3 regions of the Streptomyces sp. NPDC057682 genome follow, and region 1 is predicted to be linked to each of the others. Evidence: riboswitches for the same ligand, from Rfam matches in the RefSeq annotation. Region 1 holds a riboswitch; each other region holds the start of a gene.
What was found. A riboswitch is a leader RNA that binds a small molecule or an ion and turns the genes downstream of it on or off. The one in region 1 is predicted to bind thiamine pyrophosphate.
Positions count from the first base shown of each region.

Region 2: another riboswitch for thiamine pyrophosphate. It lies ahead of ACFVDM_RS24985 (thiamine ABC transporter substrate binding subunit); the one in region 1 lies ahead of thiC (phosphomethylpyrimidine synthase ThiC).
Region 3: another riboswitch for thiamine pyrophosphate. It lies ahead of thiO (glycine oxidase ThiO); the one in region 1 lies ahead of thiC (phosphomethylpyrimidine synthase ThiC).

Region 1 is NZ_JBHVIN010000001.1:359,565-369,756, forward strand. It holds gene ACFVDM_RS01685 (cupin domain-containing protein) at 3-320, shown strand; gene ACFVDM_RS01690 (DUF5326 family protein) at 448-657, shown strand; gene ACFVDM_RS01695 (IclR family transcriptional regulator) at 899-1,669, shown strand; gene ACFVDM_RS01700 (SsgA family sporulation/cell division regulator) at 1,771-2,208, shown strand; TPP riboswitch at 2,339-2,473, shown strand; gene thiC (phosphomethylpyrimidine synthase ThiC) at 2,466-4,259, shown strand; gene ACFVDM_RS01710 (IMP cyclohydrolase) at 4,332-5,027, opposite strand; gene ACFVDM_RS01715 (hypothetical protein) at 5,072-5,890, opposite strand; gene ACFVDM_RS01720 (metallophosphoesterase) at 6,072-7,121, opposite strand; gene ACFVDM_RS01725 (LacI family DNA-binding transcriptional regulator) at 7,295-8,407, opposite strand; gene hisC (histidinol-phosphate transaminase) at 8,779-9,858, shown strand; gene ACFVDM_RS01735 (cytochrome ubiquinol oxidase subunit I) at 10,125-10,192, shown strand, end outside.
Region 2 is NZ_JBHVIN010000014.1:84,836-95,027, reverse strand. It holds gene ACFVDM_RS24995 (phosphatidate cytidylyltransferase) at 1-30, shown strand, start outside; gene rlmN (23S rRNA (adenine(2503)-C(2))-methyltransferase RlmN) at 201-1,307, shown strand; TPP riboswitch at 1,350-1,466, shown strand; gene ACFVDM_RS24985 (thiamine ABC transporter substrate binding subunit) at 1,548-2,648, shown strand; gene ACFVDM_RS24980 (ABC transporter permease) at 2,735-4,348, shown strand; gene ACFVDM_RS24975 (ABC transporter ATP-binding protein) at 4,351-5,376, shown strand; gene ACFVDM_RS24970 (hypothetical protein) at 5,392-6,573, opposite strand; gene ACFVDM_RS24965 (ABC transporter ATP-binding protein) at 6,555-7,292, opposite strand; gene ACFVDM_RS24960 (aspartate aminotransferase family protein) at 7,560-8,939, opposite strand; gene ACFVDM_RS24955 (Lrp/AsnC family transcriptional regulator) at 8,924-9,415, opposite strand; gene ACFVDM_RS24950 (gamma-aminobutyraldehyde dehydrogenase) at 9,594-10,192, shown strand, end outside.
Region 3 is NZ_JBHVIN010000013.1:60,501-70,692, forward strand. It holds gene pknB (Stk1 family PASTA domain-containing Ser/Thr kinase) at 1-544, opposite strand, end outside; gene ACFVDM_RS23650 (thiazole synthase) at 674-1,468, opposite strand; gene thiS (sulfur carrier protein ThiS) at 1,471-1,695, opposite strand; gene thiO (glycine oxidase ThiO) at 1,692-2,873, opposite strand; TPP riboswitch at 2,871-2,983, opposite strand; gene ACFVDM_RS23665 (NAD(P)/FAD-dependent oxidoreductase) at 3,066-4,316, shown strand; gene ACFVDM_RS23670 (Rv2175c family DNA-binding protein) at 4,387-4,752, shown strand; gene thiE (thiamine phosphate synthase) at 4,896-5,549, shown strand; gene metF (methylenetetrahydrofolate reductase [NAD(P)H]) at 5,684-6,601, shown strand; gene ACFVDM_RS23685 (hypothetical protein) at 6,653-7,552, shown strand; gene ACFVDM_RS23690 (phytoene desaturase family protein) at 7,625-9,142, opposite strand; gene ACFVDM_RS23695 (DUF4126 domain-containing protein) at 9,174-9,791, opposite strand; gene ACFVDM_RS23700 (TetR/AcrR family transcriptional regulator) at 10,139-10,192, opposite strand, start outside.

The DNA.
Region 1 (10,192 bases):
CCATGAAGGCATTCAGACTGGACGAGCTGGAGGCGGAACGGGCCGCCAACGACGGCGCGTATCTCCAGTTCGTCCGGGAACGGAACATGTCGGTCGGTCTGTACGCGCTCGACGCGGGCGACCTCGATCCGCAGCAGCCGCACCGGCAGGACGAGGTCTACCTCGTCGTCAGCGGCCGCGCCTCGATCACCGTCGGCATGGAAACGACGCAGGTGGGCAGAGGCAGTGTCGTGTACGTACCGGCCGGGACTCCCCACAAGTTCCACCACATCACCGAGGACCTGCGCGTGATGGTGGTGTTCTCCCCGCCCGAGGGCTGAGCGCTTCCCCCGGGGATCCCTAGGGGATCGATCAGGGGAGTCCAAGGGCTGCCGGGGCCCCGTCGACCACCCCCGCGCCTCTAGCATCGAAGCAGGAACTCACAGAGACGAGGTAAGGACGATGGCCGTGCGGGAGATATTCGCGGGGATGCCCTGGTGGGTGAAGTGGATCGCGGTGCCGGTCATCGCGATCGTGGTGTTCGGCGGTCTGATCGCCAGCATCGTCGGGTTCGTGATCGGTCTGCTGTTCAAGGTCCTGATCTTCGTGATCCTGGTCGGCGGTCTGGTCTTCGTCGTACGGAAGTTCATGTCCTCCTCCTCGGGAAGCGGCTGGTAACCGCACGATCGGCCGGGCCGTTAGCCCAGCTGAGCTAAGCGGAAGACGAAACGACACCCCGCCCGGATGCTCCCGATACAGTGGCAGTTCGCTGCCGCCGCCTGGGAAAGCACCGTCAGTGGCCACCCTGACCAGTGGTTTGTACGGCATCCGGCCTTCGGGACCCCAGGCCTGCGGGAGAGCTGTGGGGGCGGCCCCCACAGGCGGGCTGACCGCCCGTCACCATGCCTGGGGGTGACCGTTGGCCACGGCATCGAATACCGCCGTCCCGACGCTGATCGGATCCGTACAGCGGGCGCTGAGGCTGCTGGAGGCGGTGGGCACCCATCGCGACGGTGCCCCTGCCAAACAGCTCGCGCGTGAGGCGGGGCTTCCGCTTCCCACCGCGTACCACCTGCTGCGCACCCTGACGCACGAGGGATATCTGCGCCGGGAGAACGGCGTCTTCCTCTTCGGGGCCGCCGCGGAGCGGCTGGCCGGTGACGGGGCGCTGCGGAATCGTCGCAGCAGGATGACCCAGTCCCTGGGGCGCTGGCGGGACATCATCGGTGTGCCCGTGTACTGCGCCGTCTACCGCGACGGCGAGATCGAGCTGGTCGCGGTCGCGGACAGCCCGGAGACGCCCGCCGTCGAGGAGTGGGCCGCCTTCGGGGAGACCGGGCACGCCCACGCGATCGGCCAGTGCCTGCTGAGCCAGCTCGACGAGAAGGCCCGCGAGGACCACCTCGACCGCCATCCCGTAAGCCCGTTGACCCGTTACTCGGTGCGTGACCGCCCCGCGCTCCTTGAGCGGCTGCGGTCGATCGGCCGCGTCGAACCCGTCGTCGAACGGCAGGAGTACGCGCTCGGCACGGTCTGTGCCGCCCTCCCGATCTCGGCCGGTTTCACGGCCGCCGCCGTGGCCATTTCCGTCCCGCTCGACCGGGAAGAACAGTTGCTCCCCGCAGTCGAACGACTACGTGGCGAAGTGGCCAGCCTCTTGCGTTCGTTCGTGTTCTCTATCAGTATCTGAAAAATCACTCCTTGTGATCTGCTATCGCGTGCACCACGATGGCGTCAATAGGGCCACGGGGGATCATTCCTGGCCAGATTCATCTACTGCGGGGTTGAACGATGCGCGAGTCGGTTCAAGCTGAGGTCATGATGAGCTTCCTCGTCTCCGAGGAGCTCTCATTCCGTATCCCGGTGGAGCTCCGGTACGAAGTGTGCGATCCGTACGCGATCCGGATGACCTTCCATCTGCCCGGCGACGCCCCCGTCACCTGGGCTTTCGGCCGTGAGTTGCTGCTCGACGGCCTCAACAGCCCCAGTGGTGACGGCGATGTGCACATCGGGCCGATCGAGCCCGAGGGCCTGTCCGACGTCCACATCCGGCTGCAGGTCGGCGCCGACCGCGCGCTGTTCAGGGCCGGCACGGCACCCCTGGTGGCGTTCCTCGACCGGACGGACAAGCTCGTGCCCCTGGGGCAGGAGTGCACGCTGGGTGACTTCGAGGGCAATCTGGAAGAGGCGCTGGGGCGAATTCTGGCCGAAGAGCAGAACGCCGGCTGACCCGGCCGTGCTCCTGGCCCGGAACCCGGTCGAACAGGACACCTGCCGAACGGGTGAATCGCTCTCCGTGTCCGGCCTCCCCCGGGGCCCTCTGTTCAGTCCTGCCGTGCGGACGCTAGCGTGGTGGCACCTTTGCACACGCGGGAGCTCGGAGCACCGGGCTGAGAGGGCGCTGATCTCCGTACGTCCGTACGGGACGAGGCTGCGCCGACCGCCGAACCTGTTACCGGGTAATGCCGGCGTAGGGAGTAGGTCTCATGACCACATCGGACGCACGCACGCCTGCCTCGAACCAGAGCGACGAGGCCGGGAAGTCCATCGGCTGGCACAAGGGATACGTCCAGGGCTCGCGCCCGGACCTCCGGGTGCCGGTCCGTCAGGTGCACCTCACCAACGGCAAGGACGTGACGCTGTACGACACGTCGGGGCCGTACACCGATCCCGCCACCGAGACCGATGTCCGCCGGGGGCTGTCCCCCCTGCGGGAGAACTGGATCATCGCCCGCGGCGACACCGAGGAGTACGCGGGACGCCCCGCGCGCCCCGAGGACGACGGGCTCAGGCACACCGCTCCGCGCGGTGGGCTGCGCAATCTGGACGCGGTCTTCCCCGGCCGCCCGCGCCATCCCAGGCGCGGCAGGGACGGGCGGGCGGTCACCCAGCTCGCGTACGCCCGCCGGGGCGAGATCACCCCGGAGATGGAGTACGTCGCGATACGCGAGAACGTCGCGCCCGAGGTGGTGCGCGAGGAGATAGCCGCGGGGCGGGCGGTACTGCCGGCCAACGTCAACCATCCGGAGATCGAGCCGATGATCATCGGCAAGCGATTCCTGGTGAAGGTGAACGCCAACATAGGCAACTCCGCGGTCACGTCCTCCATCGAGGAGGAGGTGGACAAGATGACCTGGGCGACCCGGTGGGGCGCCGATACGGTCATGGACCTTTCCACCGGCCGCAACATTCACACCACCCGTGAGTGGGTTCTGCGCAACTCCCCCGTGCCGATCGGCACCGTGCCGCTCTATCAGGCCCTGGAGAAGGTCGACGGCCGGGCCGAGGAGCTGACCTGGGAGATCTACCGGGACACCGTCGTCGAGCAGGCCGAGCAGGGCGTCGACTACATGACGGTCCACGCCGGCGTGCGCCTGCCGTACGTGCCGCTGACGGCGAACCGCAGGACGGGCATCGTCTCGCGCGGCGGGTCGATCATGGCGGCCTGGTGCCTCGCGCACCACAAGGAGTCGTTCCTGTACGAGAACTTCGAGGAACTCTGCGAACTCCTCGCCTCGTACGACGTGACGTACTCGCTGGGCGACGGGCTGCGGCCCGGTTCGATCTCGGACGCCAACGACGAGGCGCAGTTCGCCGAGCTGCGCACGCTCGGCGAACTGAACACGATCGCCAAGCGGTTCGGCGTCCAGACGATGATCGAGGGCCCGGGGCACGTCCCGATGCACAAGATCAAGGAGAACATCGACCTCCAGCAGGAGATCTGCGAGGAGGCGCCGTTCTACACGCTCGGCCCGCTCACCACCGATGTGGCGCCCGCCTACGACCACATCACCTCGGGCATCGGCGCCGCGATGATCGCCTGGTGGGGGACCGCGATGCTCTGCTACGTGACGCCCAAGGAGCACCTGGGCCTGCCCGACCGGGACGATGTGAAGACCGGGGTCATCACCTACAAGATCGCGGCCCATGCGGCGGACCTGGCCAAGGGGCACCCGGGGGCGCAGGAGTGGGACGACGCGCTGTCGGACGCCCGCTTCGAGTTCCGCTGGGAGGACCAGTTCAATCTGGCCCTCGATCCGGATACCGCGCGTGAGTTCCACGACGAGACGCTGCCGGCCGAACCGGCCAAGACGGCGCACTTCTGCTCGATGTGCGGGCCGAAGTTCTGCTCGATGAAGATCAGCCGGTCCATCAACGAGCAGTTCGGCGGTACGGAGGCCGCCGGAGCGACGGCCGAGGAGGTCGCCGAGGGGATGCTCCGGAAGTCGAAGGAGTTCGCGGCCTCGGGCAACCGAGTCTATCTGCCGCTCGCCGACTGAGTACGCCTCGGCGTGCACGGGGGCGCCGCCCGGGAGCTCTCGCTCCGGGCGGCGCCCCCGTCGTCCGTCCGCTCAGGCGGTGCGCGGTTCCGCGCGCCGGAGCGCCGAGGCCGGGCCCCGCTCGGGATCCAGGACGACGGCGGCGACCCGGTACGCGGGGTTCAGGGCCGACCAGATCTCGTCGAGCAGCTCCGGTCCGTCGTGTGCGGCCACCGTGGTCTCGTCGAAAGGGCCGGCGACGGCCACGGTGCTGCCGTCGGAGCGGTAGGTGGTGAGCAGGACGGCCTCCCCCGGCTCCAGGTCCCGGACGGTGAGCGTCATGACGTTGCTGGACGTCCGGGAGCCCCGGCTCGGACGGGCGGCGCCGAAGACGGCGGTGCGTCCGCCGTCACGGCTGAGCAGCGCCGTGATCCGTGAGGTGCGGATCGGCGGGTCGGGCTCGTACTCCAGTCCGCCGAGGGATTCGGCGGGGGCGATGTCCTTGTCCAGCCGCCCGGCGACCTGGGCGACCTGCTCGCCGTTGCCGAACACCAGCCAGTCGGCGGTGTGGAGGGCCGCGGCGTAGTGGCGCAGCGGGTCGTGCTCCACGGGGGCCACGGGCCCGACGGTCAGCTCGTCGCCGTTCACGCGCAGCGCGCGGTCCTTGGAGGCGGCGCTGCGGCCCGTCAGGAAGTAGGCACCGAGGACGGCGCCGGACCGGGTCCGGGCGCAGAGCACGCCCCGGCCCGGATAGGGATTGGCCGAGAGGAGATCGGTCAGGTCTGTCATGTCACGCTTTCGTCAGTGGTGCGAGCCCCGGGGACCGGAGCTGGTTACTCCGGTTCGTGGTCCGGGCCGCCGAAGTCGGGGCTGGTGAAGTCCGGACTGGTGAAGGTGGGACGCGGGGCCGCCGCCGGCCCGTCGTCCGGGCTGGAGAAGTCCGGGCGGCTGTAGCCGATCTTGGGGATGCGGTGGGGCGAGCGGTGCGGGACGCGGGCGGCCGTGGCGGCGCCCGGGTCGGCGAGCGCGTCCCTCAGGAACGGCAGGATGCCCCGTTCCAGCAGGGCGTGCCGCCAGGCCTCGCGGGCGCGGGCGACGTCCTCCGGCAGTTCCTCGCCCGGTTCCTCCGCGTCCTGGTCGTCCGAGCCGTTGCGCAGGGCGGTGACGAGCAGTCCGACGGCGGCGACGAGGATGGCGGCGGCGGTCACCGCGGCGAAGAACCAGCCCGCGCCGACCATCGTGCGCGCGAACGCCGGCGGCGGGTCGAGCATCTTCAGGAGATAGCCGACCAGCAGGAAGATCAGGGCGGCGGTCCCGGCCAGAAGCGGTGCCAGGACGGTGACGACCGCACCTATGCCGGCCCCGGACTGCGCACCGGCGGGGAGGGTGTCCGCCTCCGGGTCCTCGTCCGCTGCGGCGGCCGCCCGGACCTCCTCACGGGCCTTCACGTAGTGGTCGTACTCGGTGGCGGCGGCAGCGGTGATCAGCGCCGTGGCGGCCATGGCCATGGTGCGCAGCTGCACCGGATTGAGCCGTTCTCCGACGGCGGCCAGATCCGGTCGTTCATGAGCGTGGCGCAGTGCGTCGTCGAGGATCCGCTCGTACTCGGGCCGGTCCTCGGTCAGCAGGTGCGGAGCGCTGTTCATGTGCATCCCCCGATGCTCCGTAGGGCCTGAGCACCCGGACGGACCGGGCGGTCGGGCGGAAACGGAGGAGAGCCTGCTACTGGTACGCCGATGGTAGAGCGCCCACGGCACGGGGTGACAGGGTGTTTCCGTAAATAGGCCCGGAGGCTGGCGTGTTCAGATCGGGATGCGTCTTCCCGCAAGCGCGTCAGTCATGCAGGGGGAGCTGGGCGACCAGGAGCTTTCCGGCCATGGTCACTCCGCCGTCCATGGCGATGGCGAGGCCTTCCGCGTACACGTGCGGACCGTCCACCACGGGTCCGGCGCCGTCCTCGCCCTCCTCTGTCCCGACCTCGCCCAGGAGGTACGGAATGGGGCTGTGACCATGGACGATGCGCCGGCCGCCGTAGGCCGCCATCAGCTCCTGGACGGCCTGTGCCCCGGAGTCGTCACGGAAGGCGAACCGCTTGGTCAGCTTCCGGAAGAGGTCCCAGCACTCGTCGGCGTCGTTCCGCGTGAGAATGGCGTGCACCGTGTCGTTGACGTCCTCGATGGTGGAGCCGTAGTCGAGGTAGGCCGTCGTGTCCGAGTGCATCAGGAGGTGGTCGTCCTCCTCGACGACCGCGTCGAGCCGGGACATCCACTGGAGGTGGACGTCCTGGAGACGCTCCATGTCCGTCTTCTGGCCGCCGTTGAGCAGCCAGGCCGCCTGGAAGGTGGCGGTGCCGGCCCCGGAGTTGACCGGGGTGTCGCCGAACCGCTTGGCGCCGATCAGCAGCAGTTCGTGGTTGCCCATCAGGGCCTTGCAGTAGCCGCCGGCGGCGGCCGCCTCGGCGGAGAGGCGCATCACGAGGTCGATGACGCCGATGCCGTCCGGACCGCGGTCGGTGAAGTCGCCGAGGAACCAGAGCCGCGCGTTGCCCGCGGACCACTGGCCCTCGGCGTCGATCAGACCCTGTTCGGTGAGGGCGGCGACCAGCTCGTCCAGATAGCCGTGGACGTCACCGACGACGTAGAGCGGGCCGCGGCCCGGGTCCTGGGACGGCCTGGGCTCGGGCACGGCGCGCACCTGGACGGTGTCCTCCCGGGTGATCACCGGGAGGTCCCGTGCGGTCGGCGTGTACCCCTCCGGAGGCTCGCCCTCGGGAGCGGCGGCGCCCGGATGCGGCGGCGCGGGGGACTGCGCGTAGGGCGGTACGCGGAAGTCGCGCAACGTCGCCGTCCGCACCACGGGATCCTGACCGGCCCCCTGTGTCATCGACCCCTCCACCGCCTTCGTGCCGCCGTACACCTGACGGGCCCTGCTGGTCGGGGTCGTCCGCGGTGTCGTGGGCCCATCATAGGAATGAGGATCGTCCTCTGTGACGCACCAGGGGTGGTGAATCCTGGAGTGGGCCGGGTTCCTCGGTCGATTGATCCCAATTGGCCTGATCAGTCCCCTGCCGGTGACCGTGGCGCGCTCACGGTGGTGCGGGGCGGACGGCGTTGCGAGGAGGTCCGCACGATGAGTTCCGTCGGTATCACCCGCTCCACCGGGCCGTCGTGGTCGACCCCTTCGATGGCGTCGATGAGCAGTTGGACGACGGCTGTGCCGATGCGGCGCGGCTTGAGCGAGAGCGTGGTGATGGGCGGCTCGGTCGTCGCGTAGACGGTCGATTCGGAGCAGCAGACCAGCAGCAGGTCCTCGGGGACGCGCAGTCCGTACCGCCGGGCGGCGGCCAGGAGGTCCGTGCCGTTGGGGTCGAAGAGGCCGTAGACGGCGTCCGGGCGGTCGGGGCGGGCCAGCAGCCGGTCGGCCGCCACCGCGCCCGCACAGGGGTCGTGGGCGGGGTAGGACTCGTAGACCGGGTCCTGCCCGACGCGCTCGCACCAGTGGAGGTACGCGGTGGTGGAGAGCCGGGTGTACGTGTCGGTGGTGGTGCCGGTCAGCAGCCCGATGCGGCGGGCGCCGGCGGCGGCGAGATGGTCCAGGAGGTCGAGGACGGCCGCCCGGTGGTCGTTGTCGACCCAGGCGGTGACCGGGAGCGACCCGGCCGGGCGGCCGTCGGAGACGACGGGCAGCCCCTGGCGTACGAGCTCGGTGACGACCGGATCCTGGTCGGAGGGGTCGATGACGACCGTGCCGTCCAGGGCGACGTTGGACCAGACGTCGTGGCGTGAGGTGGCGGGCAGGATGACGAGGGCGTAGCCGCGGGCGAGCGCGGCGGAGGTCGCGGCTCTGGCCATCTCCGCGAAGTACGCGAATTCGGTGAAGGTGAAAGGTTCATCCCCGTAGGTCGTCACGGTCAGGCCGATGAGGCCGGACTTGCCGGTACGGAGCGTTCGGGCCGCGGCGGAAGGGCGGTAGCCCAGGCGCTCGGCGACCTCGCGGACATGGCGGCGGGTGGCGTCCGGGAGCCGCCCCTTGCCGTTGAGCGCGTCGGAGACGGTCGTGATGGAGACCCCGGCGGCGGCGGCCACGTCCCGGATACCTGCTCGTCCCTGCCTGCCGCCGCGCCGGGGGGTCTCCGTCCGGCTTACCTGGTGCTTCCCTGCTGCTGTCATGGCGAGCCGATAGTAGGGCTCGGACGGGTACTTGGCCCGGCCGCATATGCAGCCGTTGACAGGCACGTTTCTGCATGATCAAAAGTGGCCAATGGCCTTGAGAATCAAGGGCGTTGGGGGGTTCTGCCGTCATGTGTCACGTGTCCGGCCGGATGGGCCTGCCCTTGGGGCGATGTCTCGAAGAGGTCTCAACTCACCTCTTCGGGGGACGCGCGCCACGGCGCGAGCCACCGGCGCGCGCCATGGCGCGGAGCGCTCCCCCTCATTCCGGGGCCCACCGGGCGAATCCCCGTTCCGCCCATTCGCAGCGGCGGCCAATCCTCTTAAGGTGAGCAGTATTGATGTGTACAGACGGTCGAGGAGGACCTGCGGTGAGCGAGACGAGCCCCAAGCTGCGTGCGGAACTGGACGGCGTTCCCGCCTATGTGCCGGGCAAGCCGGCGGCGGCCGACGGGCCCGTCGCCTTCAAGCTGTCCTCCAACGAGAATCCCTATCCTCCGCTGCCGGGGGTGATGGAATCGGCGCTGGCCGCGGCCGCGCACTTCAACCGCTACCCGGACATGGCCTGCACCGGTCTGATGAACGAGCTGGCCGAGCGTTTCGGTGTGCCCGTCTCGCACCTCGCCACCGGTACGGGTTCGGTCGGTGTGGCGCAGCAGCTGCTCCAGGCGACCTCGGGACCGGGCGACGAGGTCATCTACGCCTGGCGCTCCTTCGAGGCGTACCCGATCATCACGCAGGTCAGCGGGGCCACCTCGGTGAAGGTGCCGCTGACCGACGGTGAGGTGCACGATCTGGACGCGATGGCCGGGGCCATCACCGACCGGACGCGGATGATCTTCGTCTGCAACCCGAACAACCCGACCGGGACCGTGGTGCGCCGGGCGGAGCTGGAGCGCTTCCTGGACCGGGTGCCCTCCGACGTGCTCGTGGTGCTGGACGAGGCGTACAAGGAGTTCATCCGCGACGTCGAGGTCCCGGACGGCATCGAGATCTACCGGGACCGGCCCAATGTGGCCGTGCTGCGGACCTTCTCCAAGGCCTACGGCCTGGCCGGGCTGCGGGTGGGCTTCGCCGTGGCGCACGAGCCGGTGGCGGCGGCGCTGCGCAAGACCGCGGTGCCGTTCGGGGTCAGCCAGCTCGCCCAGGACGCGGCGGTCGCCTCGTTGCGGGCCGAGGACGAACTCCTGGGCCGGGTGGGCTCTTTGGTGGGTGAGCGGCAGCGGGTGCAGGAGGTGCTGGCGCGCCAGGGGTGGACGGTGCCGGAGTCCCAGGCCAACTTCGTCTGGCTGCGGCTGGGGGAGCGGACGGCGGACTTCGCGGCCGTCTGCGAGAAGGCCGGTGTGGTGGTCAGGCCGTTCGCGGGCGAGGGTGTGCGCGTCACGATCGGTGAGAACGAGGCGAACGATCTGTTCCTGAAGGTGACGGAGTCGTACCGCCGGTCGCTGTAGCCCCGGCGCGGCCCCTGCCCGCCGTCCCGGCCCCGTATCTCGTGCGCGAGGTGCGGGGCCGTTCGCGTGCGCGGGGGTGGTGCGGCGCGGGTGCCCCCCGGTGGTGCGACGAAAGGGACCCCCCGGTCATCGCTCCCGAAAGTGTGTGCGCCATAATTGCTTGTGAATGTGAACGCGTTCACAAGCGTGTCCTGTTCCTCCCGTGATCGGGTGGATTCACAGGACAAACTGCCGGTGTAGCAACGGCGACGTAAGGAGAAGACGACGTGGAGCTGGCTCTGGCGCCGGAAACCCTGGCGCGATGGCAGTTCGGAACGACCACCGTCTACCACTT
Region 2 (10,192 bases), on a different contig from region 1:
CTCCTGGCGGTCTTCGTCGGTTCCGGCTGACCGGGGCCCGCCCCCGCGCCCGCACACGAGGGCCCACGCCTGAGGGCGCGGGCCCTCGTGGCATGTGCGGTACCCGGTACACCCCGTCCGACCTGCGATGTCATGGGTGAGAGCCCGTTGTCCACAGGACGGCGGGCGTTCACCGTTCCGTCTGCGACACTGGAAGAACCATGCCTAAGCCCGGAGAACTCACTTTCGTCGCGCCCCGCGGAGCCAAGAAGCCGCCGCGGCACCTCGCCGACCTCACGCCCGCCGAGCGCAAGGAGGCCGTCGCCGCGATCGGCGAGAAGCCGTTCCGCGCGAAGCAGCTGTCGCAGCACTACTTCGCGCGGTACGCGCACGACCCGGCGGAGTGGACGAACATTCCGGCGGGGTCGCGGGACAAGCTGCGGGAGGCGATGTTCCCGGACCTGATGTCGGTGGTGCGGCACATCAGCTGCGACGACGACACGACGCGCAAGACGCTGTGGAAGCTGCACGACGGGACGCTGGTCGAGTCGGTGCTGATGCGGTATCCGGAGCGGGTGACGATGTGCATCTCGTCGCAGGCGGGGTGCGGGATGAACTGCCCGTTCTGTGCCACGGGGCAGGCCGGTCTCGACCGGAATCTGTCGACGGCGGAGATCGTGCACCAGATCGTGGACGGGATGCGCGCGCTGCGGGACGGGGAGGTCCCGGGCGGGCCGGCCCGGCTGTCCAACATCGTGTTCATGGGGATGGGCGAGCCGCTCGCCAACTACAACCGGGTCGTGGGGGCCATCCGCCGGCTGACCGATCCCGAGCCGGACGGTCTCGGGCTGTCGCAGCGGGGGATCACCGTGTCGACAGTCGGGCTGGTGCCCGCGATGCTGCGCTTCGCCGACGAGGGCTTCAAGTGCCGGCTGGCCGTGTCGCTGCACGCCCCGGACGACGAGCTGCGCGACACGCTCGTCCCGGTGAACACGCGCTGGAAGGTGCGCGAGGTGCTCGACGCCGCGTGGGAGTACGCGGAGAAGTCCGGCCGCCGGATCTCCATCGAGTACGCGCTGATCCGCGACATCAACGACCAGGCGTGGCGCGGAGACCGGCTCGGCCGGCTCCTCAAGGGCAAGCGCGTCCACGTCAACCTGATCCCGCTGAACCCGACGCCGGGCTCCAAGTGGACCGCCTCGCGGCCCGAGGACGAGAAGGCGTTCGTCGAGGCGATCGCCGCCCACGGAGTGCCGGTCACCGTCCGGGACACCCGCGGCCAGGAGATCGACGGGGCCTGCGGTCAGCTGGCGGCGGCCGAGCGCTGAGGCCGGAAACCGCCGTGTAGCCTGGGCTCGAAGCCAATTTCATATTTCCGACAGGGGAGCGCCACAGCGCTGAGAGTGCGGCACCGAGGACAGGTCGGCCGCAGACCCTCTGAACCTCGCCCGGGTCATTCCGGGTAGGAAGTTCGGACCATACTCAAGCTGTTGCGCCCTGCCCACTTCCGGTTTCCACCGGTGCGGGCAGGGCCGCGTCTCTTCCTGGTCACCCCCAGGAGGAATCACATGAGCACCACCAAGAAGTTCGCGGTGACGGCCGTCGCCGCCGCGCTCGGCGCGACCGTGCTCGCCGGCTGCGGTTCCGACGACGAGGTGTCCGGCACGAAGGGGACCCAGGGCAGCGGTTCCAAGACCGTCACCCTCGTCAGCCACGACTCCTTCAACGCCTCCAAGGAGGTGCTGAAGGAGTTCACCCGGCAGACCGGCTACACCGTCAAGGTCCTCAAGAGCGGTGACGCGGGCGCCGCCCTCAACCAGGAGATCCTGACCAAGGGCTCGCCCCGGGGCGACGTCTTCTTCGGCGTCGACAACACCCTGCTCTCCCGGGCCCTCGACAACGGCCTGTTCACGCCGTACGAGGCCAAGGGGCTCGACAGGGTCACCGCCGCCGCGCAGCTCGACGCCGACAAGCACCGCGTCACGCCCGTCGACACCGGCGACATCTGCGTCAACTACGACAAGAAGTACTTCGCCGACAAGAAGCTCGCGCCGCCGCAGACCTTCGAGGACCTGGCGAAGCCCGCGTACAAGAACCTCCTCGTCACCGAGAACGCCGCGACCTCCTCGCCCGGCCTCGGCTTCCTCCTCGGCACCGTCGCCGCCTACGGCGAGGACGGCTACCAGGACTACTGGAAGAAGCTGAAGGCCAACGGCGTCAAGGTCGTCGACGGCTGGGAGCAGGCGTACAACGAGGAGTTCTCCGGCTCCGCCGGCGGCAAGAAGGCCAAGGCCGACCGCCCGCTGGTCGTCAGCTACGCCTCCAGCCCGCCGGTCGAGGTGCTGTACGCCGACCCGCAGCCCAAGACCGCCCCGACCGGTGTCGCCACCGGCACCTGCTTCCGCCAGATCGAGTTCGCCGGACTGCTCGACGGGGCGAAGAACGAGGAGGGCGGCAAGGCCCTGCTGGACTTCCTGATCAGCAAGCCGTTCCAGGAGGACATGCCGCTCAACATGTTCGTCAGCCCGGTGAACGAGGACGCGAAGGTGCCCGCGCTCTTCACCGACTTCGGCGCCGTCGTCGACAAGCCGACGACCGTGGCGCCGGACGCGATCGCCAAGAACCGTGAGCAGTGGGTCCAGTCGTGGTCCTCGCTCGTAGTGAAGTAGCGAAGACTCCCGTACGCGGACCGGGCGCGCGCGGGAGGTCCGCGCGCGCCCGGTCCCTGCGCGCCGGTGCGGTCCGGCTCGGTCTGATGGCCGTGCCCGTCGCGTTCTTCGCGCTGTTCTTCGCCTACCCCGTCGTCGCGATCGTGGGACGCGGGCTCAGGACGGACGGCGTCTGGCAGTTCGGGCGGTTCGGCGAGGTGCTGAGCCGGCCCGACATCGTGGACGTCCTCTGGTTCACGCTGTGGCAGGCGCTCGCCTCGACCGCGCTGACGCTGCTGATCGCCCTGCCCGGCGCGTATGTCTTCGCCCGGTTCGACTTCCCCGGCAAGCAGGTCCTGAGGGCCGTCGTCACCGTGCCGTTCGTCCTGCCCACCGTGGTCGTCGGGACCGCCTTCCTGGCCCTGCTCGGGCGAGGCGGCTTCCTGGACGAACTCTGGGGCGTCCGGCTCGACACCACCGTGTGGGCGATCCTGCCGGCGCACGTCTTCTTCAACTACGCGGTCGTCGTGCGCACCGTCGGAGGGCTCTGGGCGCAGCTCGACCCCCGGCAGGAGGAGGCCGCGCGGGTCCTCGGTGCCGGACGGTTCGCCGCCTGGCGCCGGATCACCCTGCCCGCGCTCGCCCCCGCCGTGGCGGCCGCCGCGCTGATGGTCTTCCTCTTCACCTTCACCTCCTTCGGTGTCGTCCAGATCCTCGGCGGCCCCGGCTTCTCCACCCTGGAGGTGGAGATCTACCGGCAGACCGCGCAACTGCTCGACCTGCCCACGGCGGCCGTGCTGACGCTGGTGCAGTTCGCCGCGGTCGGCGCCATCCTCGCCGTCCACGCCCGGACCGTGCGGCGCCGGGAGACCGCGCTGAAGCTCGTCGACCCGGCGCGCACGGCGCACCGGCCTCGCGGGGCGGGGCAGTGGGCGCTGCTCGGCGGGGTCCTGGCGACGGTTCTGGTGCTGATCCTGCTGCCGCTCGGGGTGCTCGTGGAGCGCTCGTTCGACGTCTCGGGCGGCCACGGTCTCGCCTACTACCGGGCCCTCGGATCGGCCGAGGCCAACAGCGGTACGTTCCTCGTCGCGCCGCTGGAGGCGATCGGGAACTCCCTGCGCTACGCGGTGGTCGCCACCCTCATCGCGGTGGTCGTCGGCGGACTGGCCGCTGCCGCCCTGACCCGGAGGGCCGGACGCCTCGTCCGCGGCTTCGACGCGCTGCTGATGCTGCCGCTCGGCGTCTCCGCCGTCACCGTAGGCTTCGGCTTCCTGATCACCCTCGACGAGCCGCCCCTGGACCTGCGGACCTCGTGGATCCTGGTGCCGCTCGCCCAGGCACTGGTCGGGGTGCCCTTCGTCGTACGCACCATGCTGCCGGTGCTCCGCGCGGTGGACGGGCGGCTGCGCGAGGCCGCCGCGGTGCTCGGCGCCTCGCCGTGGCGGGCCTGGCGGGAGGTGGATCTGCCGCTGGTGCGCCGGGCGCTGCTGGTGGCGGCCGGGTTCGCGTTCGCCGTGTCGCTCGGAGAGTTCGGGGCCACCGTCTTCATCGCGCGGCCCGACACCCCGACGCTGCCGGTGGCGGTGGCCCGGCTGCTGGGCCGGTCCGGGGAGCTGAACTACGGCCAGGCGATGGCCCTCAGCACCCTTCTCATGCTCGTGTGCGCGGTCTCGCTGCTGCTGCTCGAACGTATCCGCGTCGACCGTTCCGGGGAGTTCTAGGAATGCTGACACTCGAATCGGCCACCGTCCGCTTCGGCGGCCGGGCGGCGCTGGACGCCGTCGACCTGGAGGTCGCCGAGCACGAGATCGTCTGTGTGCTCGGGCCGAGCGGCAGCGGCAAGTCGACCCTGCTCAGGGTCGTCGCGGGACTCCAGCCGGCCGACGGCGGGCGGGTCCTGCTGGACGGTGCGGACCAGGACGGGGTGCCGGTGCACCGGCGCGGGCTCGGCCTGATGTTCCAGGACCACCAGCTCTTCCCGCACCGCTCCGCCGGAGCCAACGTCGCCTTCGGGCTGCGGATGCACGGCGTGCCCCGGGACGAGCGGACCCGCAGGGTCGCCGAACTCCTCGATCTGGTGGGCCTGCCCGGCGCCGAGCGCCGTGCCGTCGCGGAGTTGTCCGGCGGCGAGCAGCAGCGGGTCGCGCTGGCCCGCGCGCTGGCCCCCCGCCCCAAACTGCTGATGCTCGACGAACCGCTGGGCCAACTGGACCGGGGCCTGCGCGAACGGCTCGTCGTCGAACTGCGCACGCTCTTCGCGCGGCTGGGGACAACGGTCCTCGCCGTCACCCACGACCAGGGCGAGGCCTTCGCGCTCGCCGACCGGGTCGTCGTGATGCGGGACGGACGCATCGCCCAGGCGGGCACTCCGCTGGAGGTGTGGCAGCGTCCCGCGTCCGCCTTCGTCGCCCGCTTCCTGGGCTTCGACAACGTGGTGGAGGCGACCGTCACCGGCGAGGCGGCGGAGACGGCGTGGGGCAGGGTGCCGGTGCCGGCCGGTTCCCCGCAGGGCGCCTGCGACCTGCTGGTCCGGCCGGCCGGGGTGCGTCTCGGGGCGCCCACCGACGGGCTGCGGTGCACCGTGGAGGCCCGCACCTTCCGGGGCCACCACGTCGCCGTGACCCTGCGCCCCGAGCGCGGCCCGGCGCTGGAGGCCGAGTGCCCGCTGGACGCCACCCCGGACGAGGGCGCCGGCGTCGGCGTCACCTTCGACCCGGCGGAGAGCGTCGTCCTGCCCTCCGAGGGCTGACCGGCCGCCGGCCCCTCACGGGGTCAGCGGCAGCGCGGCCAGCTCGGCGATCGCCCAGGTCAGCGGGGCGAACACCAGGAGCAGCACACCCGCGCGCAGCGCCGTCGCCGCGCGCAGCGCCGAGGCCGGCGCGCCGAGCCGCAGCAGCGCCCGCGCGGTCCGGGCACGGGCCTGCCGCGCCTCCAAGGCCGTGGTCAGCAGCGTCGCCGTGGTGCAGCCGATGACGAGCACGGCGCCCAGGGCCGTGAGCGGCCCGAACGGCCTCGGCCCCGTCCCGTACAGCGCGAAGGCGGCGACGACGGCGGAGACGACCGCGCAGACCACGCCCAGGGGACGGCCGATCCGCTGCGCCTCGTCCATCAGGACCCGGCCCGCCAGCAGGCGTACGGCGCCGGGGCGCGCCGCCTGGAGCAGCCGCCCGCACAGATGGGTCAGCCCCGGGCCGGCCATGGCCAGACCGATCGCCGTCAGGGTCCAGCCCACCAGCACCCAGACGGGGGTGGAGTCGAGCCGGCCGGGCATCGGGAACGGGCTGCCGGACGTGGTGCGGTTCGCGTACGCCTCCACGGCCAGTCCGGCGGCCGTCAGGGCCACTCCCCAGGGCAGTCCGGCCGGCGCGGCGGCCGGGACCGGGATCTGCTCCCCGGGCACCAGGTCCTCGGTGTCGTCCTGGGTGCCCGGCCCCACCGGCCGGGTCCGCAGGGCCAGCGCGCTCGCCGAGGCGGCGGCCACGGGCACCACGGCCAGCAGCAGGAGGACGGCCGCGAGGGGCAGGGGCGTGTCGGCGGCCAGCAGCCCGGCGGCCGCACCGTCGAACGGGAGCCCCGACAGATCGCCGCGCAGATGCAGGAAGAACAGCAGCGCGACCATCGATCCCAGCGTGCAGGAGACGGCCGTGGAGACCGCCGCGATCACGCTCAGGCGCACCGGGCCCAGGCCCACGGCGGAGAGGCCGGGGCGCGGCCGGGTGCTGGGGTCCGTCCGGGCCACCGCGACCGCGAACTGCACGGTGGCGGCCAGCGGGACCAGGCACCACAGCAGCCGGAGCACGGAACCCGTCGAGTGCGCGGGGTGCCCCGAGGCGTAGCCGAGGGTGCAGAGCAGAAGGAAGCCGACCCCGGCGGACGCGGCGGCCACCAGCAGCCGTCCGGCCAGCACCAGGGGATGGGAACCGCGGGCTAGACGGAGAGCGAGCACGCCGCGCGACCCTCCGCATCGGGCTCGGCGGTCCGGCCGGCCGAGGCGACGCGCCGGCCGTCCAGCAGCGGTACCTCGCGGTCGGCCAGCGCGGCGATCTCCGCGTCGTGCGTGGCGACCACGACGGTGATGCCGTGCGAACGGGCCGCGCTCGTCAGGGTGCGCAGCACATGGGAGCGGTCGGTGCGGTGGAGCGATGCCGTGGGCTCGTCGGCGAAGATCACCGAGGGGGCTCCGGCCAGGGCACGGGCCACCGAGATCCGCTGGCGCTGGCTCTGCTGGAGGGTGTGCGGCCGCTTCCGCGCGCAGGGGCCGATGTCCAGGCGCTCCAGCCACTCCATGGCGGCCTTCTTGGCCTCGCGGTGCGGGACGCCGCGGAGCAGGAGCGGCAGCGCGGTGTTCTCCCAGGTGCTCAGTTCCGGGACGAGCTGCGGCTCGGGGGAGATCCAGCCGAATCTGTCGCGGCGCAGCCGCTCGCGCAGCCGCGGGCCCATGGTGTGGACCGGGACGCTGTTGAACCACACCTCGCCCTGCTGGGGCACGAGCTGGCCCGACAGACAGTGCAGCAGAGTCGTCTTGCCGCTGCCGCGCGGGCCGGTCACGGCGAGGATCTCGCCGTCGCGGACGCCCAGGGAGACCCCGCCGAGCGCCGGCGAGCCGTTGTGGGAGTGCTGCAGGGAACGTGCCCAGATCACGTCGTTGTCCGGCGGGGCCACCATGGCGTACACCTCGGTTCAGATCAGAAATCCCGTTCCCCCGTACGGGGGAACGAAGGAGGGGCCGATCGGTCACTCGGCACCGTAGGGATTCGGATCGCGGTGTGCGCACAGCACGCGGCCCGGGTGCGCCCCTTCCCACTCGAATGGGCGCACCCGGGCCGTGCGGACCGTATGAAATGACCGCCGGAGCCCCCCGAGGGATGGGTCAAGCGGTGGTCAAGCCGGGGCCGGGCCCTGGGCCGTCCGGCCCAAGGTCCGGCCGGGCCGTCAGAGCTTCGTCCAGGCCTCGGTCAGGACGGACCGGAGGATGCCCTCGATCTCGTCGAACGTGGACTGGTCGGAGACCAGCGGCGGGGCGAGCTGGACGACCGGGTCGCCGCGGTCGTCGGCCCGGCAGTACAGGCCGTTGTCGTAGAGCGCCTTGGAGAGGAAGCCGTACAGGACGCGCTCGGTCTCCTCGTCGGTGAAGGTCTCCTTGGTGGCCTTGTCCTTCACCAGCTCGATGCCGTAGAAGAAGCCGTTGCCGCGGACGTCGCCGACGATCGGCAGGTCGAGCAGCTTCTGGAGGGTGGTGAAGAAGGCGTTCTCGTGGTCGAGGACGTGCTGGTTGAGGCCCTCGCGCTCGAAGATGTCGAGGTTGGCGAGGCCGACCGCGGCGGAGACCGGGTGGCCGCCGAAGGTGTAGCCGTGCAGGAAGGTGTTGTCGGCCTCGTAGAACGGCGCGGCGAGCCGGTCCGAGACGATGCAGGCACCGATCGGGGAGTAGCCCGAGGTCATGCCCTTGGCGCAGGTGATCATGTCCGGCACGTAGCCGAACTTGTCGCAGGCGAACATCGTGCCGAGGCGGCCGAAGGCGCAGATGACCTCGTCGGAGACGAGCAGCACGTCGTACTGGTCGCAGATCTCGCGGACCCGCTGGAAGTAGCCGGGCGGCGGCGGGAAGCAGCCGCCGGCGTTCTGCACCGGCTCCAGGAAGACCGCGGCGACGGTGTCGGGGCCCTCGAAGAGGATCTGCTGCTCGATCTGGTCGGCGGCCCAGCGGCCGAAGGCCTCGGGGTCGTCGCCGTGGATCGGGGCGCGGTAGATGTTGGTGTTCGGCACCTTGTGCGCGCCGGGGACCAGCGGCTCGAAGGGGGCCTTGAGGGCCGGCAGACCGGTGATGGACAGGGCGCCCTGCGGGGTGCCGTGGTAGGCGACCGCGCGGGAGATGACCTTGTACTTGGTCGGCTTGCCCTTGAGCTTGAAGTACTGCTTGGCCAGCTTCCAGGCGGTCTCGACCGCCTCGCCGCCGCCGGTGGTGAAGAAGACCTTGTTGAGGTCGCCCGGGGCGTAGTCCGCGAGGCGCTCGGCCAGCTCGACGGCCTTGGGGTGGGCGTAGGACCACACCGGGAAGAAGGCCAGCTCCTGGGCCTGCTTGTAGGCGGCCTCGGCGAGCTCGTGGCGGCCGTGGCCGGCGTTGACCACGAACAGGCCGGACAGGCCGTCGAGGTAGCGCTTGCCCTGGTCGTCGTAGATGTAGGTGCCCTCGCCACGCACGATGGTGGGAACGGGCGCGTTCTCGTAGTCCGACATGCGGGTGAAGTGCATCCACAGGTGGTCGTACGCGGTCCGGCTGAGGTCCTTGCTCACGGCTATCGGGTTCCCCACATATAGGTCTGCTTCTTGAGCTTGAGGTAGACGAAGCTCTCGGTGGAGCGCACGCCGGGGATGGCCCGGATGCGTTTGTTGATCGTCTCCAGCAGGTGGTCGTCGTCCTCGCAGACGATCTCCACCATCAGGTCGAAGGAGCCCGCGGTCATCACCACGTACTCGCATTCGTCCATGGCCGCCAGGGCCTCCGCCACCGGGTCGAGGTCGCCCTCGACGTTGATCCCGACCATCGCCTGCCGCCGGAACCCCACGGTGAGCGGGTCGGTGACGGCGACGATCTGCATCACGCCCTGGTCCAGCAGTTTCTGGACCCGCTGGCGTACGGCGGCCTCGGAGAGGCCGACGGCCTTGCCGATCGCGGCGTACGGACGACGCCCGTCCTCCTGGAGCTGTTCGATGATCGCCAGGGAGACGGCATCGACCGCTGGGGACGATCCGTTCCCGTTCCTGGAGTCTGCGCTGCGACTGGCCACGGAGTCACTCTGCACCGGGACTCGTCTGTATCGCAACCCTGGATCGATGAAATTCGTTGTCATGCCACCCAGATCTCACTGAATCCGAAGATGACGGCGGTTGGCTATGTCGAAACCGTTACCCATGCGTCTAGGCTGGACGTCTCACCCATTGGACGTGTCGACAGGAGGGGTGGTTGTGACCACCGAGGTGCGCCGTCTGCGCAACTACATCAATGGAGAGTTCCGCGATGCCGCCGACGGGCGGACCATCGATGTGGTCAACCCGGTGACGGAGGAGGTCTACGCGACCTCCCCGCTGTCCGGTGCGGCCGACGTCGATGCCGCCATGGACGCCGCCGCGGCCGCCTTCCCCGCCTGGCGCGACGCCACGCCCGCCGAGCGCCAGCGCGCCCTGCTGAAGATCGCGGACGCCTTCGAGGAGCGCGCCGAGGACCTGATCGCGGCCGAGTCCGAGAACACCGGGAAGCCGATCGGTCTGACCCGCACCGAAGAGATCCCCCCCATGGTGGACCAGATCCGGTTCTTCGCGGGTGCGGCGCGGATGCTGGAAGGGCGCTCGGCCGGCGAGTACATGGAGGGGATGACCTCCATCGTCCGCCGTGAACCGGTCGGCGTCTGCGCGCAGGTCGCGCCGTGGAACTACCCGATGATGATGGCCGTGTGGAAGTTCGCCCCGGCGCTCGCCGCGGGCAACACCGTGGTCATCAAGCCGTCCGACACCACCCCGGCGTCCACGGTGCTGATCGCCGAGATCATCGGGCAGATCCTCCCCAA
Region 3 (10,192 bases), on a different contig from region 1:
AGGAGACCGTCCCCAGGATCGTTCCGGTGGTGTTGGTGACCGAGCCGACCGCGCGGACCAGTCCGAAGTCGGCGACCTTGACCCGGCCGTCGTCGCCGATCAGCACGTTCTCCGGCTTCATGTCCCGGTGGACGAAACCCGCCCGGTGCGCGGCGCCCAGCGCGGCGAGCACCGGGTCCAGGATGTCCAGGGCGGCGCGCGGCCGCAGCGCCCCCCGCTCGCGCAGCACGTCGCGCAGCGTGCACCCCGCGACGTACTCCATCGCCAGGTACACGTACTGCCCCTGGGCCCCCTGGTCGAAGACCGCGACCACATTGGGGTGCGCGAGGTGCGCCACCGACTTGGCCTCGCGGATGAAGCGCTCGACGAACGTGGCGTCGGTCGCGAGGGCCGGATGCATCACCTTGAGGGCGAGCACCCGGTCGAGCCGGGTGTCCATCGCCCGGTAGACCGTGGCCATGCCGCCCACGGCGATGCGCGCATCGACGCGGTAGCGGCCGTCGAGCAGCTGCCCGACGAGCGGGTCCTGAAGGGTCGTGTCCACGCGGTCGAGTCTACGAGCCGCCACGGACAGCGCCGACGGGCCGGTGCGGTCCCGGGGCCGTACTGCAGCCGAGCCGTGACAGGGACCCGGGAGCGGCACCGCGCGGGGCCGCTCCCGGGAGCCTCCCGGTCAGAACGCCGGGCGCTCCGGGTCCAGCACCGCGCGCCCCTCGGCCGGCGAGGACGCCTCGGCGAAGTGCCTGCGGGGGATCCGGCCCGCCCGGTACGCCAGCCGCCCGCCCTCCACCGCGTGGCGCATCGCGGCGGCCATCAGCTCGGGCTCCTGCGCCCGGGTCACCGCCGAGGCCAGCATCACCGCCGAGCACCCCAGTTCCATGGCGAGCGCCGCGTCCGAGGCGGTGCCCGCCCCGGCGTCCAGGATCACCGGGACCCGGGCCTGCTCCACGATCAGCCGGAAGTTGTGCGGATTGCGGATGCCGAGGCCGGAGCCGATGGGGGAGCCGAGCGGCATGACCGCCGCGCAGCCCACCTCCTCCAGCCGCCGGGCCAGCACCGGATCGTCGTTGGTGTACGGCAGGACGGTGAAGCCGTCGTCGACCAGCGTCTCCGCCGCGTCCAGCAGCTCGATCGGTTCGGGCAGCAGGGTGCGCTCGTCGGCCACCACCTCCAGCTTGACCCAGTCGGTGCCCAGCGCCTCGCGGGCCAGCCGGGCGGTCAGCACCGCCTCGCCCGCCGTGAAGCAGCCGGCCGTGTTCGGCAGCACCCGGACGGACAGCTTCTCCAGGACGGACAGGACCGAACCGCGCACGGTGGGGTCGATGCGCCGCATGGCGACGGTGGTCAGCTCGGTGCCGGACGCGGCCAGCGAACGCTCCAGCACGTCCAGACTGGGCGCCCCGCCCGTTCCCATGATCAGCCGGGAGCCGAAGACGCTGTCGCCGAGGGTGAAGAGGTCGTCGGACACGGTCAGCCCCCCTGCACCGCGGTCAGCACCTCGACCCGGTCGCCCTCGCGGAGCGCGGCCGAGGCCCACTGTCCGCGCGGCACGACCGTCTCGTTGAGCGCGGCGGCGATGCCCGAGCGGGCCTCGGTGAGCGTGGCGACGAGGGTGTCCAGGGTGGTCCCGGGCGCGACGGCGAGGCGCTCGCCGTTCACGGAGACGTGCACCGAGGGGGCGGATGACTCGGTCATGCGGGCTGCTCCTGACGTACGGGGGCGGCGGCGGGCGCGAACCGGCCGGGGGAGAAGGGGCGGGCAGCCTCGGGCAGTTCGCCGTCGGCCAGCAGCGCGGCCATCGCGTCCCCGGTGACGGGGGTGAGGAGCACCCCGTTGCGGTGGTGGCCGGTGGCGAGGTGCAGTCCGGGCAGCGCGGTGCGGCCGAGCAGCGGGGCGTTGTCGGGGGAGGCGGGGCGCAGCCCGGCCAGGGTCTCGGTGAGGGGCAGTTCGGTGAGGCCGGGGACCAGTTCGTGGGCGTCCCGCAGCAGTTCGTACACCCCGCCGGCCGTGACCGTGGTGTCCCAGCCCATCTCCTCGCTGGTGGCGCCGACGACCAGTTCGCCGTTCTCGCGCGGGACGAGGTAGACGTGGCTGCCCCGGACGACGGCGCGCACGGTGCGCGAGAGGAAGGGGGCGTACGCGGGCGGCACCGTCAGCCGCAGCACCTGCCCCTTCACCGGGCGGACCGGCGGCAGGACGTGCTCGGGCACGCCCGCGAGCCGCCCGCTCAGGCTGCCCGCCGCCAGCACGACCTGGGCGGCGTCGAGCCGGGTGCCGTCGGCCAGGACGGCCCCGGTGGCCCGGTCGCCCGTCACCGCGAGGCGTTCGGCCGTGGCGCGGACCAGGACGACCCCGGCCCGTTCGCAGGCGGTCAGCAGGGCGGCGGCCAGCCGGCGCGGATCGACCTGGTGGTCGCCGTCGACCCGCAGCCCGCCGCGCACCCCCGGCGCGAGCATCGGCTCCAGTCGGCGGCACTCGCGTCCGGAGAGCCATTCCGACGCCAGCCCCGAACGCCGCTGCAGGGCGTGCAGTTCGCGCAGATGGGCGCGGTCGTCGGCGTCCATCGCGACGGCCAGGGTGCCGCAGGCGCGGAAGCCGATGTCCTGTCCGCTCGCCTCCTCCAGTTCGGCCGCGAAGGCCGGATAGCGGGCCGCCGAGGCCAGGTTGAGGCCGAGGAGCATCTCCTCGCCGTAGTGGAGTTCGGTGACGGCGGCCAGCATCCCGGCCGCGACCCGGGCGGCCCCGCCGCCGGGATCGGGGTCGGCGACCACGACGGACAGACCGCGCTGCGCGGCCCGCCAAGCCGTTACCAGTCCGATGACGCCGCCGCCGATGACGAGGACGTCGGACCCTGCTCTTCGGTGGATGGGCATGGGCGTCCAGCCCCTCCCTTCGCCGGCATGACCCGGATCAGGTTCGTACGGTCGGAGGCCGTCCAGCCTCCCTCTCAGCCCGGTGCGTCCGGGCTCCCGCGAGTGCGTTGCACGGCCACCCTAAACCCGGCCGGGGAACGCCGATCCGGGAACCCGCTTCCTGACGATTCGTCAGGTGTTTAAGGTGGGCGGGTGGACGAGCAGACCGGACAGCAGCAGCAGACGGCGCGGAACGGGCGCCGCGTCGTGATCGCCGGAGCGGGCATGGCGGGGGTGCAGACCGCCGTCGCCCTGCGCGAACAGGGCTTCACCGGCCCCGTCACGCTGATCGGCGCCGAGCCCCATCAGCCCTACGACCGGCCGCCGCTGTCGAAGGCGGTCCTCCTCGGCACGGCGGAGAGCTCCGCCTTCGACATCGACTTCGACGCGCTGGACGTCACCCTGCGGCTCGGCCTCGACGTGACCGGGCTGCGCCCGGACGCCCGCGAACTGGACACCCCGCAGGGACCCGTCCCCTACGACGTCCTGGTCCTCGCCACCGGTGCCGAACCCCTGACCCTCCCCGGCGCCGAGGATGTGCCCGGGGTCCATCTGCTGCGCACCCTGGACGACGCCGCGCGGCTGCGCCCGGTCCTGGAGCGGCGGCACCGGGTCGTGGTCGTCGGCGCGGGCTGGATCGGCGCCGAGTTCGCCACCGCCGCCCGCGCGGCCGGCTGCGAGGTCACCGTCGTCGAGGCCGCCGCCCGCCCACTGGCCGGCGCCCTGCCCGCCGAGGCCGCCGCCCCGATGGCCCGCTGGTACGAGGAGAGCGGCGCCGTCCTCCTCACCGGCGCCCGGGTCGCCGCCGTCGAGCCCGGCCGGGTGGAGCTGGCCGACGGCCGCGTCCTGCCCGCGGACGCCGTCGTCGTCGGCATCGGCGCCCGTCCCGCGACCCGCTGGCTCGCCGGGTCCGGGATCGCGCTCGGCCCGGACGGATCGGTCACCGCCGACGCCTCGCTGCGCACCTCGCTCCCGGACGTCTACGCGGTCGGCGACTGCGCCTCCTTCCCCTCCGCCCGGTACGGGGAGCGGCTGCTCGTCCACCACTGGGACAACGCCCTCCAGGGGCCCAGGACCGTGGCCGCCGCCGTCACCGCCGGCCCGGAGGGCGGCGGCGCGGACCCGGTCTACGACCCGGTGCCCTACTTCTGGTCCGAGCAGTTCGGCCGCTTCGTCCAGTACGCCGGGCACCATGCGGAGGCCGACGCCCTGGTCCGGCGGGGCGACCCGGACGGCCCGGCGTGGTCGGTGTGCTGGCTGCGCTCCGGCGCGCTCGTCGCCGTACTGGCGGTCGGCCGTCCGCGCGATCTCGCCCAGGGGCGCAGGCTCATCGAATCGGGCGCGGAACTGGACCCGGACCGGGTCGCGGACCCCTCCGTACCGCTGAAGTCGGCCACCCGCTGACCACCGCACCGGCCCCACGGACGGGCCGCCCGGGTACCGGCTGTCGGTCCGGGATGGCACGCTTGTCCCCGTGACCGAGATTGACGCAAAGACCGATGCTCTCGTCCCCGCCTGGCTCCACCTGCCCGACATCGCCGAAATGATCGATGTCGAGGTGACGCGTGTGCGGCAGCTGGTCAAGGAGGGCCAGCTCATCGCCGTACGCCGCGGGGAGAACCGGGCCCTCCAGGTGCCCGCCGCCTTCATCGACGGCGACCGGGTGGTCAAGGGCCTTTCGGGGACCCTGACGCTCCTGAGGGACGACGGCTTCTCCGACGAGGAGATGCTGGAGTGGCTCTTCACACCCGACCCGAGCCTGCCGGGCACGCCCGCCCAGGCGCTGAGCGAGAACCGCGGCACGGAGGTGAAGCGCCGCGCCCAGGCGCTCGCCGTCTGATCCGTGGCCCGTCGGCCGGACCGGGGCGAGGACCCCGGCCGGACCGCGGGACACGTTCCGGCCGCGCCGGGGTGCGGACCCGCACCCCGGCGCGGTGCCGCACCCGTACCACCGCCGTCACCGTCCCCGGGGGGAACCGCACCATGTCCACGCCTCGCGCGCAGCTGTCCGACGCCCGGCTCTACCTGTGCACGGACGCCCGCCGCCGCCAGGGCGACCTGCCCGCCTTCCTCGACGCGGTCCTCACGAGCGGGGTGGACATCGTCCAGCTCCGCGACAAGGGCATGGAGGCGGCCGAGGAGCTGGACCACCTCCAGGTCTTCGCCGACGCCTGCAAGCGCCACGGCGCGCTCCTCGCGGTCAACGACCGGGCCGACGTCGCCCACGCCATCGGTTCCGACGTGCTGCACCTGGGCCAGGGCGACCTGCCGGTCCCGGCCGCCCGCGCGATCCTCGGCCCCCACGTCCTGGTCGGCCGCTCCACGCACGCCGAGGCGGAGGTCGACGCGGCCCTCGCCCAGCCCGGCGTGGACTACTTCTGCACGGGCCCCTGCTGGCCCACCCCCACCAAGCCCGGCCGCACCGCCCCCGGACTCGGCCTCGTCCGCCACGCCGCCTCGCTCGCCCCGGACCGCCCCTGGTTCGCCATCGGCGGCATCGACGCGGGCAACCTCGACGAGGTGCTGGACGCCGGGGCGCGCCGGATCGTCGTCGTCCGCGCCGTCACGGAGGCCTCCGACCCGGGGGCCGCGGCGGCGGAGCTGGCCCGCCGGATCCGGGAGCGCGCCGAGGTGTGACGGAGGAGTGGCCGGGGAGGCCGGGGAGCCGTTCCGGGACGGAAGTGTCCGAGGCGTGGACAAAGAACCGGGCATTCAAGCCAAATCACCCCAGTTCGGTTGGGTGTCGGGCCGGGCCTGGTTAACCTGCCCGTATGGCCCTTGGCACCCCCTCCACCAGGACAGATCGCGCGCCCACCGTGCGTGAGATGCTCGCGACCGGCAAGACCTTGTACTCGTTCGAGTTCTGGGCCCCCAGGACCGAGAAGGGCGAGCGCAATCTGTGGAACGCGCTGCGCCGGGTCGAGGCGATGCGTCCGAACTTCGTCTCCGTGACGTACGGCGCCGGCGGGTCCACCCGGTCCGGGACGGTGAAGGCCACCCAGGACATCGCCGCCGAGTCGACCCTCACCCCGGTCGCCCACCTCACGGCGGTCAACCACTCCGTCGCCGAGCTGCGCAACATGATCGGGCAGTACGCCGACGCCGGGATCCGGAACATCCTCGCGGTGCGCGGCGACCCGCCGGGCGACCCCATGGGCCCCTGGGTGGAGCACCCCCAGGGCGTGCGGTACGCGGCCGATCTGGTGCGGCTGATCAAGGAGTCCGGCGATTTCTGCGTCGGCGTCGCGGCCTTTCCCGAACGGCACCCGCGCTCGCCCGACTGGGACAGCGACGTCCGGCATTTCGTGGACAAGTGCCGGGCCGGCGCCGACTACGCGATCACGCAGATGTTCTTCGATCCGGAGAACTACCTCCGGATGCGTGACCGGGTGGTCGCCGCGGGTGGCGAGACGCCGATCATCCCCGAGGTGATGCCCCTGACGAGCGTCCGCCAGTTGGAGCGATTCGCCCAGCTCAGCAACGCGTCCCTGCCCGAGGAGCTGAAAGAGCGCATCCTCGCCGCCAAGGACGACCCCGCCGCTGTACGCTCCATTGGCATCGACTTCGCGACGCGGTTCTGCGCGAGGCTGCTTTCCGAGGGTGTCCCCGGGCTGCACTTCATCACGCTGAACAACTCGACGGCGACGCTCGAAATCTACGAGAATCTCGGACTGCACAAGCAGTTGTGACCGGCCGTACCCGCCACCACCCCGGGGCGGTGGCCGTGGAAGGGGGCGGGCATGGGCTGGACGGTCCTCTACATCGCGTTCGGCATCGTTGCGCTGTGGCTGCTCGGCGAGGTGCTGCTCCAGTACAAGGCACGGCTGCGCTGGCGGCTGCTCGCCTTCACCGGCTTCGCGGGTGTGGTCGTCGGCGTGCTGATGCCCTCCGTGTTCGTCATCGCCCTGGGCGCCGTCGCCTTCGCGATCGGCCAGACCTATGTGACGCTCTCCTTCCGCCGCGGCTTCTCGACCGGCTGGGCCATAGGGGGAAGCCCCGGGGAGAGCCGGCGCAGGCGCGGCGCCGCCGACCGCGAGCCCACGCTCCAGGTCTCCGACCTGGAGATGGAGTACGCGCCGGAGCCGCCGGCCCGGCAGGAGCCCGCGCCCCGGCCGGCCGCCGCGGTCTACGAGCCCGAGCCCATGCCCGACGACACCGGCCGCTACGGGATCTACAACGACCCGGCCCCCGCCGCCCAGGACCCCGGACAGCACCAGGCCCCCCAGGCGCAGCCGCAGTACGACGGATACGGCGACTACTCCGGCTACCCGGCCCAGGGCGGCCAGGACACCTACGCGGGCCAGGACACCTACGCGGCCACCGGCTCCTACGACTACGGCACCGACCACCAGCAGTACGCCGCGTACTCCGACCCGTACATCGGTACCACCGCGGGCACCCCCGACTACGGCACGTACCAGGACTACGGCACCCCGCAGCAGTACGACGGCTACGGCACCGGCCAGCAGTTCGCCGACCCGTACGCCGCACAGGGCTACGCCCCCGACACCCCGCCCGGCGGCGTCTGGGTCCCCCAGCAGCGCGAGGGCGAGCAGTACCCCCCGCAGCAGCCCGCCCAGCAGACGCCGTACCCGAACGGCTACGACAACGGCTACGGCAACGAGCCGTACCGCTACTAGGGCTGTCCGGGACTTCGTCCGCAAGGAACCCGGGCTCCGCCACCCCCGGGACCCCGGGGTTTCCGGCTCACCTCACTGCGAGCCGCGGAAGCCCTCGCCCTCCACGACCAGACCCGCCACCAGCGCCCCGGACATGCCGGCGTGGGCGAGTCCGCCGCCCGGATGCGACCAGCCGCCCGCCAGGAGCAGTCCGGGCAGACGGGTGAGATTGCCCGGGTGGAGGAAGCCGCCCGCGGCGCCCGCCAGTGAGGGCGCGGGCACGGCGCCGCCCTCGGCCCCCGTCGCCGCCGCCGTCTCCGCCGGGGTCCGCACCTCCCGGTGCAGCACCCGCTCCCGCAGACCGGGCACCGCGGCGGCCGCCGCGTCGATCAGGGTGTCCGCGTACCGCGCCCGCAGCGCCTCGTCCGTCCAGTCCACGGGGCCGTGCGGGGCGACCGTCGCCGTCAGCGTCACGGCCTCGTGGGCCTCGTCGGGGCGGGTCGAGGGATCGTCGGGGCGCAGCACCGTCACCGTGGGACGCGCGGCGAGCCGGCCGCCGAAGACCGCCTCGCGCTCGGCCGCCCCGTCCGCCGGGTGCACCACCGTCCGGTGGGCGGTGTCCGAGGGACGGGCACCGCGCAGCGACAGCAGCACCAGGAACCGGCCGGTGGGCGCGGAGCCCCCGGACCGGGGCTGCACCGTCACCTCGCCGTCCCGCCACAGCTCCTGAGGGGGCGTCAGCCCCGGATGCGGGCGGGCGCCCAGCACCACGTGATCCGCCTCCGCCACCGTCCCGTCCGCCAGCTCCACCCCGGCGGCGCGGCCGTCCTTCTCGACGATCCGGGCCGCCTCCGCCCCGAAGACGAACTCCACCTTCCGGGCCAGGCACCGCTCGTACACGGCCCGCGCCAGGGCGCGCAGCCCGCCCGCCACGTACCAGCTGCCGAAGGTCTCCTCCATGTACGGCAGGAGTGCCGCGCCCGCCGGGGCGTGCGCGGGGTCCAGCCCGTACGACAGCGCGTACCCGTCGAGCAGGGCGGCCAGCCGGGGGTCGGACAGCTCCCAGGAGCCGACCTCCGCCAGGGTGCCCGCCCGCAGGGCCGGGCGCAGCAGTCGGCGCCGCACCGGCGCGGGGTAGGGATCGCGGCCCAGCACCTGCCAGTCGCTCCGCAGCGGCTCCTCCAGCAGCGGCCGCCGCGAGCGGTCCCAGGCGTCCCGGGCCCGGTCGAGGAAGTCCCCCCAACTCCGCCCGGCACCCGTGCCGAGCGCCGCGTCCAGCGCGGAGACGGTGCCGGCCCGCGAGGCGTTGGGCAGGGACACGTCCGTGCCGTCCGCGAAGACATGACGGCTCGCCGGATCGACCTGGGTCAGCGTGACGCAGTCCTCCAGCGGCTCCTTGCCCGTCTTCACGAACAGATCGCGGTAGACCGCCGGGAGATGGAGCAGGCCGGGCCCGGTGTCGAAGACGAAGCCCTCGTGGGCATGGCTGCCCAGCGCGCCGCCGTACGTCTCCGCGCGCTCGTACACCGTCACCCGGTGCCCGGCCACGGCCAGCCGCGCCGCCGCCGACATCGCGCCCATCCCGGCGCCGATCACCGCAATACGTGCCATGCCAGCGACCTTAACGGCCGCCACCGACAGCTCAGCCGCCAGGCTGCTGCAAGGGGGTCCGCCCCAGCCGTTTCTCCGCACGCCGCTCGGCCCGGCGCCGCAGGAACCGGCGGATCCGGGAGACCAGGAAGAGCGTGATCACCACACCGGTGAGCAGGATCGCCAGGGCGAACCCGGCCGCGATCCACGGATGGAAGATCGCGAAGGTGATGACGGCGGCGACACCGAGGTCCTCCACCAGGCTCAGCGCGATGTTGCTGAAGGGCTCCGGGGTGGTGTTGACGGCCATGCGCGTGCCGGCCTTCACCAGATGGCTCACCAGCGCGGTGGAACCGCCGATGGCCCCGGCCGCCAGCTCCGGCAGCGAACCGCTCTCGCCCGCCAGCAGCGCCGCCACGACGGCCCCGGAGAGCGGCCTGACGACCGTGTGCACCGAGTCCCACACGGTGTCGACGTACGGGATCTTGTCCGCCACCACCTCGCACAGGAAGAGCACGCCGACGACGACGAGCACGTCGGTGCGCTGGAGCGCCGCGGGCACCTCGTCGGAGACACCGGTCGCGCCGAAGAGGCCGAGCAGGAGGACCACGGCGTAGGCGTTGATCCCGCTCGCCCAGCCACTCGTGAACACCAGAGGGAGTACGGACACGGACGCGATCGTAACCAGGTGGCGTACCCGTACGGGAGGGAACGGGTGCACAGCCCTGAGTATCCGTACCTAGACGCCGAGATGAGTAGACGCGCGGATGGGTTCCCACCTGCGCGGACGGCAGAGTGGGGACCACGGACGGGGCGTCGCGCCACCACCGCCGGCACGGGGCGGCGGAGCGGGGTGCGGCGGCCTTTCCGAACGGGGGTGCGCGACGGAGGACTTCGGGACCACGGGGGACACGGGGTCACGGGGGAGGGTTCTCCGGCAGCACACGAAGCGCCGGTCGTACGGGGCCCGGGGGGATCGGGCTCCGCGCGGCCGGCGCTCTCGTGCGTTCGGGGGCGTCAGCGCCCGCTGACCCGCCCGCGCAGCAACAGGGACAGGGCGGAGTGCACATC